2 regions of the Streptomyces marincola genome follow, and region 2 is predicted to be linked to the other one. Evidence: riboswitches for the same ligand, from Rfam matches in the RefSeq annotation. Region 2 holds a riboswitch; the other holds the start of a gene.
What was found. Region 2 has a riboswitch for glycine ahead of gcvP (aminomethyl-transferring glycine dehydrogenase). Riboswitches for the same ligand answer to the same signal wherever they lie in the genome.
Positions count from the first base shown of each region.

Region 1: linked by a shared signal. The riboswitch ahead of gcvT (glycine cleavage system aminomethyltransferase GcvT) and the one ahead of gcvP (aminomethyl-transferring glycine dehydrogenase) in region 2 are both predicted to bind glycine.

Region 1 covers NZ_CP084541.1:5,272,040-5,275,434, reverse strand. The annotation lists gene LC193_RS23295 (enhanced serine sensitivity protein SseB C-terminal domain-containing protein) at 35-814, opposite strand; gene LC193_RS23290 (enhanced serine sensitivity protein SseB) at 961-1,728, opposite strand; glycine riboswitch at 1,885-1,974, shown strand; gene gcvT (glycine cleavage system aminomethyltransferase GcvT) at 2,136-3,278, shown strand; gene gcvH (glycine cleavage system protein GcvH) at 3,365-3,395, shown strand, end outside.
Region 2 covers NZ_CP084541.1:357,527-360,921, forward strand. The annotation lists gene gcvP (aminomethyl-transferring glycine dehydrogenase) at 1-1,952, opposite strand, end outside; glycine riboswitch at 2,015-2,130, opposite strand; glycine riboswitch at 2,132-2,229, opposite strand; gene LC193_RS01375 (PRC-barrel domain-containing protein) at 2,363-2,710, shown strand; gene LC193_RS01380 (DNA polymerase IV) at 2,755-3,395, opposite strand, start outside.

The DNA of each region.
Region 1 (3,395 bases), 4.9 Mb from region 2:
CGCCGACCCCGGCCGCGGGCCACGCGGCGTGACGTCAGTAGGGCCGCGGGTAGCCGTAGCCGTGCGGCCGGGGCCCGTCCTGGCCGGGCCCGTCACCGCGGGCCGGCGCGTCGCGGTCGTAGAACGGCCGCGCGTTGGCCCGCAGCCACATCGCGACCGGGTCGAACGCGTCCGCCATCGCCACCGTGCCGACCGGCAGCCCGTCCGGCACCGCCGCCACGGCCTGCCGCATCATGTCCCGCACCGTTTCGGCCGTGCGCTCCCCCGCGTCGTCCACGTCCAGGCCGATCACCAGGTACGCGGGCCCGACCGCCGGGCGCACCCAGGCGCGGCGCAGGCTGCGCAGCACCGGCGTGCGCCGGGCGTGCGCCGTGAGCCGCGCGTAGAACGCGTCCGCGCGGACGCTGGGCTCGCTGATCCGCAGCGGTCCCGCGGGCAGCCGGTCGAGGCCGCCTGCGACCCGGCGCAGGTCGAGCCAGGGGATGCCGAGGCCGCCGCCCGGGGCGTGCGGATTGAGCCACAGGCCCCAGTGCTCCGGGTACAGGGCGGCGGCGATGTCCCGGCCGCCGACCACCTCGTGCGCGCGCGTCCAGCCGCTCGCCGCCAGCTCGCGGCCGGACGTCACGCACGGCGCGTAGCCGTGCCCCGCCACCTCGACGCTGCCGTACTGCGCCCCGGGCTCCCCCGGCCGCCCGTGCCACAGGAGCATCAGCACCTCGCTCGCGGCGAGGGCGGCGAGCAGCCGCTCGTAGACGTCCGGGCGGTCGGGTGTGATCCGGGGCAGGAGTTCCTCGACGCCCTCTTCCGCACTCATGTGGCCCGGACCTCCTCGCGCCTCGAAGAGCACTGTGCCCGGTTGGTGCCCGCCACATGCCGGTCGCCGCCCACTTCGCGCCCCCGCCGTCCCGCCGGGACCGCGCGGGAGCACGGCGAACGAGGCGGACAAGACGAACGAGGCGCCTACGCGTCGCGGCTGTAGAACGGCTGCACGCATTCGCGCAGCCAGTCCACCACCGGGTCCTCGGCCGCGTCGAGCATGACGAGTTGCACCGGCCAGACGATCGGGCGCACCGCGAGCGCACGCCCCAGCGCGTCGCCCGCGGCCACGCGCCCCTCGTCGTCCGGCAGGTCGAGTTCGACGCCGACGAACAGACTCGGGGCGCCGCCCTCGGCGCTGGCCAGGCCGCGGCGCGCGGTCCTGACGTTCGGCAGCCGGGACAGCTCGGCAGCCGCCGCGTTCAGGAAGTCGACCGGGTCGTCCTGCCAGTCCGGCTGGAACAGGCGCATGCGCGCGCCGGAGGGCACGCCCGGCGTGCGCCGGCCCGGGTTGGCGCGGCACAGCTCGGCGACCGCCGCCGGCGGCACCGGGACCCCGACGGTGCCGCCGGGGTTGAGCGCGATCCCGACCTGCGGCGGAAGGCCGCGGGCGAACTGCCACATGGGAGCCACGCTGAACGCCATGTGCGAGGCCCCGCCGCGGTGCAGCTGCTCCGCGGAGCTGAACACCGGGACGTACACGCCGCCGTTGAGGTCGATGGTGGGCAGATCGAGCGTGCGGCTCTCCGGGCCACCGCCCTCGGGCAGCGGAATCCACACCGCGCTGCGCGCGAGCGTCTCCAGCAGGCGCGGCGCCGCGTCGTTCACGCCGAGCGCGCCGGCGAGCGTCTCCTCCAGCTCGTTGCTCGGCCAGCCACCGCCGTACCCGGGGCCCTGCCGGGAACCACTCATCTCGTTCGACCACCATCTCATCGCGTCCGGAATCGGCAGCCCAGACCCTAGTACGAGGCGCCCTGGGGGCGGCCCGCGGCGGCTGTCCGTGCGATGATGTGCGGGCACGGGAGCCGCGTCGCGGTGCCCGCGCCCGACAACCGCATACCGGCCGTTCGACCACGCGCGGGAGAGTCCCCGGTCGCCGGGGCGCCGAAGGAGCAAGTCCTCCCTTGAATCTCTCAGGCCCCGTACCGCGCGCGGGATGGCGAATCTGAAAAGCGGGCCCGCCCAGGCGCGGCCCCACCCACGGTGCAAGCCGCGCCCGAGCCCGGGTCGTGGCGAACCTCTCAGGTGCCGATGACAGATGGGGAGGGCCCGAAGGCCGCCCTGCCCACGTGCCCCTGTCGTCAATCCCTGGAGTTCCCATGACGGACCCCGCTCCCCGGACGACCGCGCTCGACGCCGTCCACCGCGCCCTCGGCGCCACCCTCACCGACTTCGCGGGCTGGTCCATGCCGCTGCGCTACGGCAGCGAGCGGGCCGAGCACACGGCGGTGCGCGAGGCGGCCGGGCTGTTCGACCTGTCGCACATGGGCGAGCTGACCGTGATGGGCGCGGAGGCGGGCGCGTTCCTCGACCACGCGCTGGTCGGCCGCCTCGGCACGCTCGCCGTCGGCCGCGCCCGGTACACGATGATCTGCGACGCGGCCGGCGGCATCCTCGACGACCTGATCGTCTACCGGCTCGCGGACGACACGTTCCTCGTCGTCGCGAACGCCGCCAACACCCCGACCGTCCTCGACGCGCTGCGCGCACGGCTCGGCGGTCCCGCGCCGGCCGGCGGCGCGTTCGACGCCGAGGTGCGCGACGACCGGGACGCCTACGCGCTGATCGCCGTGCAGGGCCCGGCCTCCCCCGCGGTCCTCGGCCGGCTCACCGACGCCGACCTGGCCGGCCTGAAGTACTACGCGGGCCTGCCCGGCACCGTCGCCGGCCGCCCGGCGCTGATCGCGCGCACCGGGTACACCGGCGAGGACGGCTTCGAGCTGTTCTGCGCCCCCGCGGACGCCGAGGCGCTGTGGCACGCGCTGACGGAGGCGGGGCGGGAGGACGGGCTCGTGCCCTGCGGCCTCGCCTGCCGCGACACGCTCCGCCTCGAAGCGGGCATGCCGCTGTACGGGAACGAACTGTCCACCTCGACCACGCCGTTCGACGCCGGCCTCGGCCGCGTGGTGAAGTTCGACAAGCCCGGCGACTTCGTCGGCCGGGACGCCCTGGCCGCCGCGGCCGAACGGGCGGAAGCCGAGGCGCCGCGCGTCCTGGTCGGCCTGACCGGGCGCGGGCGGCGCGTGCCGCGCGCCGGATACCCGGTCGTGGACGCCTCGGGGACGCCCATCGGCCTGGTCACCTCGGGCGCGCCCTCGCCCACCCTGGGCCGGCCGATCGCCATGGCGTACGTCGACCCGGCGTCCGCCGCGCCGGGTACCGAGGGCGTCGCCGTCGACATCCGCGGCGCGCACGAGCCGCACGACGTCGTCGCGCTGCCGTTCTACCGTCGTCAGAAGTGACCGCGGCCACCCGGCCCGCACCCCCATGAACGGTCGCCGCCCCGCGCGACCGGCACCCCGCACCGACGAACCCCAGGAGAGCCACCATGAGCACCCCCGAGCACCTGCGCTACACCA
Region 2 (3,395 bases):
GCGAGTTCGTCCGCGTGCTTCTCGATCTTGGCCCGCAGGTCGTCGGCGTCCACGTCACCGTTCTCGCCGGTGGCGACCACCACGACGCGCATGCCGGCCATGACGGCGCTCGCGGCGTTCGTGCCGTGCGCGGAGGACGGTATGAGGCAGACGTTCCGCCCGGGCTGCCCGGTGGCGCGGTGGTGGGCGCGCACGGCGAGCAGGCCGGCCAGCTCGCCCTGCGAGCCGGCGTTCGGCTGGAGCGAGACGCGGTCGTAGCCGGTGATCTCGGCCAGCCGCTCCTCCAGCTCCCGGATCATGCTCAGGTAGCCCTCGGCCTGGTCGGCGGGGGCGAACGGGTGCAGCTCGGCGAACTCCGGCCAGGTCACCGGCTCCATCTCCACCGTCGCGTTGAGCTTCATGGTGCAGGAGCCGAGCGGGATCATGCCGCGGTCGAGCGCGTAGTCCTTGTCCGCCAGCCGCCGCAGGTAGCGCAGCATCGCCGTCTCGGAGCGGTGCCGGTGGAAGACCGGGTGCGTCAGGTACTCGTCGTGGCGCAGCAGCCCCTCGGGCAGCGCGTCGGGAGTGCGCGCGTCCAGCGCGTCGAGGTCCGAGGCGTCCCGGGCGGCGCCGAACGCCGACCACACGGCCGCCAGATCGCCGCGCCCGGTCGTCTCGTCGCACGTGACGCCGACGTGGTCGGCGTCGGCCTGCCACAGGTTGACCCCGGCCGCGCGGGCCGCGGCCACGACCTCGGCGGCCCGGCCCGGCACGCGGGCCGTGACCGTGTCGAAGAACGCGTCGTGCACGACCTCGACTCCCGCCTCCCGCAGCCCGGCCGCGAGCAGCGCGGCGTACCTGTGGGTGCGGCGCGCGATGGCGGCGAGGCCGTCGGGACCGTGGTAGACGGCGTACATGCCGGCCATGACGGCGAGCAGCACCTGCGCGGTGCAGATGTTGCTCGTCGCCTTCTCGCGGCGGATGTGCTGCTCACGGGTCTGGAGGGCGAGCCGGTAGGCCGGGGCGCCGTCCGCGTCCCGCGAGACGCCCACCAGGCGCCCCGGCAGGCTGCGGGCGAAGGAGTCCCGTACGGCCATGTAGCCGGCGTGCGGCCCGCCGAAGCCCATCGGCACGCCGAACCGCTGGCTCGTCCCCACCGCGATGTCCGCGCCCAGCTCACCCGGCGAGGTGAGCAGCGTCAGCGCCAGCAGATCGGCCGCGACCGTGACCACGGCTCCCAGCTCGTGGGCCCGGTCGACGAGCCCGCGGAGGTCGCGCACCGCGCCCGAGGCGCCCGGGTACTGCACCAGCACGCCGAAGATCCCGCGTTCCGCCGCCTCGTCCGGGATGCCGCCGCTCAGGTCGGCGACCACCACCTCGACGCCGGTCGGCTCCGCGCGGGTGCGCACGACGGCGACGGTCTGGGGCAGGCAGTCCGCGTCGACGAGGAAGACGCCCTCCTTGACCTTGCCGACCCGCCGGGACAGCGCCATGGCCTCGGCGGCGGCCGTGGCCTCGTCGAGCAGCGAGGCACCGGCCGTCGGCAGCCCCGTGAGGTCGGACACCACCGTCTGGAAGTTCAGCAGCGCCTCCAGCCGGCCCTGGGAGATCTCCGGCTGGTACGGCGTGTAGGCCGTGTACCAGGCCGGGTTCTCCAGGACGTTCCGCAGGATCACCGGCGGCGTGAACGTGCCGTGGTAGCCGAGGCCGATCATGGAACGCAGCACGGTGTTCCGCGCGGCGAGCCCGCGCAGTTCGGCGAGCACGCCGGCCTCGTCCCGCGCCTCGGGCAGGCGCAGCGCCTCGGTGGTGCGGATGGACTCGGGCACCGCCGCGGCGGTGAGGTCGTCGAGCGAGCCGAAGCCGACCTGCGCCAGCATCTTCGCGCGGTCCCGCGCGTCGGGCCCGATGTGCCGGGCGGCGAACGGAGTGCCCTGCTCCAGGGCGGACAGGGGAATGCGGCGGTCGGTCATCGGGAGGCTCCTCCTGGTCGCGGTGACCTGCGGGGGTGCCGGGCGGCGGTGCCCGGCGGGCCTCCCCCTCTGTCATCTCGACCTGAGAGCTTCACCGCGCCGCGGGGGCACGGCTTGCACCGTCGGTGAGGGCGGACCCGGGCACCTGCGCCCCGCACCGCCCTGCTTTCCAGAGTGGCCTGCCCCGCGCGGTACGGGTGCCTGAGAGATTCCGGGGAGGAGTTGCTCCTTCGGCGCCCGGGCCTGGTGGGCACCGGGACTCTCCCGCACGGGGTTGACGACCGCCTCCGAGGGTACCAGCGCAGGTCGGCGCGGGGACCTGCGCGCCACTCGACTGGCCAGTGTGCGAAAAGTGGCTTTTCTTAGAGATAGGACGCCTTCGGGGCCAGTGGTGATCAGTTGGAGGAAGCGTGCAGACCGATATCGACCCGCGGAGCCTGATCGGCCGCAAGGCGTTCGACCGCGACGGCGCAAAAATCGGAACCGTGGACGAGGTGTACCTCGACGATGCCACCGGGGTCCCCGAATGGGCGGCCGTGCGCACCGGGATCTTCACCCGGGACGCGTTCGTCCCCCTGGAGCCCAGCGAGCTCGTCGACGAGGCCCTGCGCGTCCCGTTCACGCGCACCCTCATCCGCGACGCCCCCGACTTCGGTGTCGGGCGGCACCTGTCGCCCGAGCAGGAGTTGCAGCTGTACCACCACTACGGGCTCGACGTGCCGCGCGTCGGCCCGGACGACCCGCTGTCCGCCCCGTAGCGGCCCGCCGGGCACGCGGGGCCCCCGGCCCGCACGCCGGGGCGTCAGGCCGGCGCACGCGGCGGGAGCAGCGCACGCTCCCCGGGCGGGTCCGCGGCCCCCGCGCCCTCCACGAGGGGCAGCGGCGTGCCGGGGCCCAGCTCCGGATCGTCGACGCGGAAGGTCCGCACCCGGCCGGGCGGCGACCCCGGGCGCTCGAAGCGGACGGTGACGCGGCCGAGACCGCTGCCCTGCACCCAGCCGGGCCCGAAGCGCGCGTGCGCCACGTCGAGCCCGGGCAGCCATGCGGGCGCCGGGGCCGCGGGCCCCCCGGCCGGCTCGGCGACGGCCGGCGCCGGCTCTTCGGCCGCGGCGGGCAACGCCTGCGCGAAGAGATCCTCCTGGGTCCAGTCGGCCAGGCCGCTGATCGCCACACCGAGCAGCCGCACGCCCTCCGTGGTGTCCACGCCCTCGATGAGCCGCCCGGCGGCCTCCCGCACCACCCGCGGGTCGTCCGTGGGGCCGCGCAGCGTGTCGGAGCGGGTCAGTGTGGTGAAGTCGTGCCGCCTGACCTTCAGTACCACCGTCCGGCCCGCGCGGCCCGCCGCGCGCAGCCGCTCCGTGCACCGGTCCGCGAGCCTGGCGACCTCGTACCTGACGCGCGCCCGGTCGGTGACGTCGACGGGGAAGGTGTCCTCGACCGAGA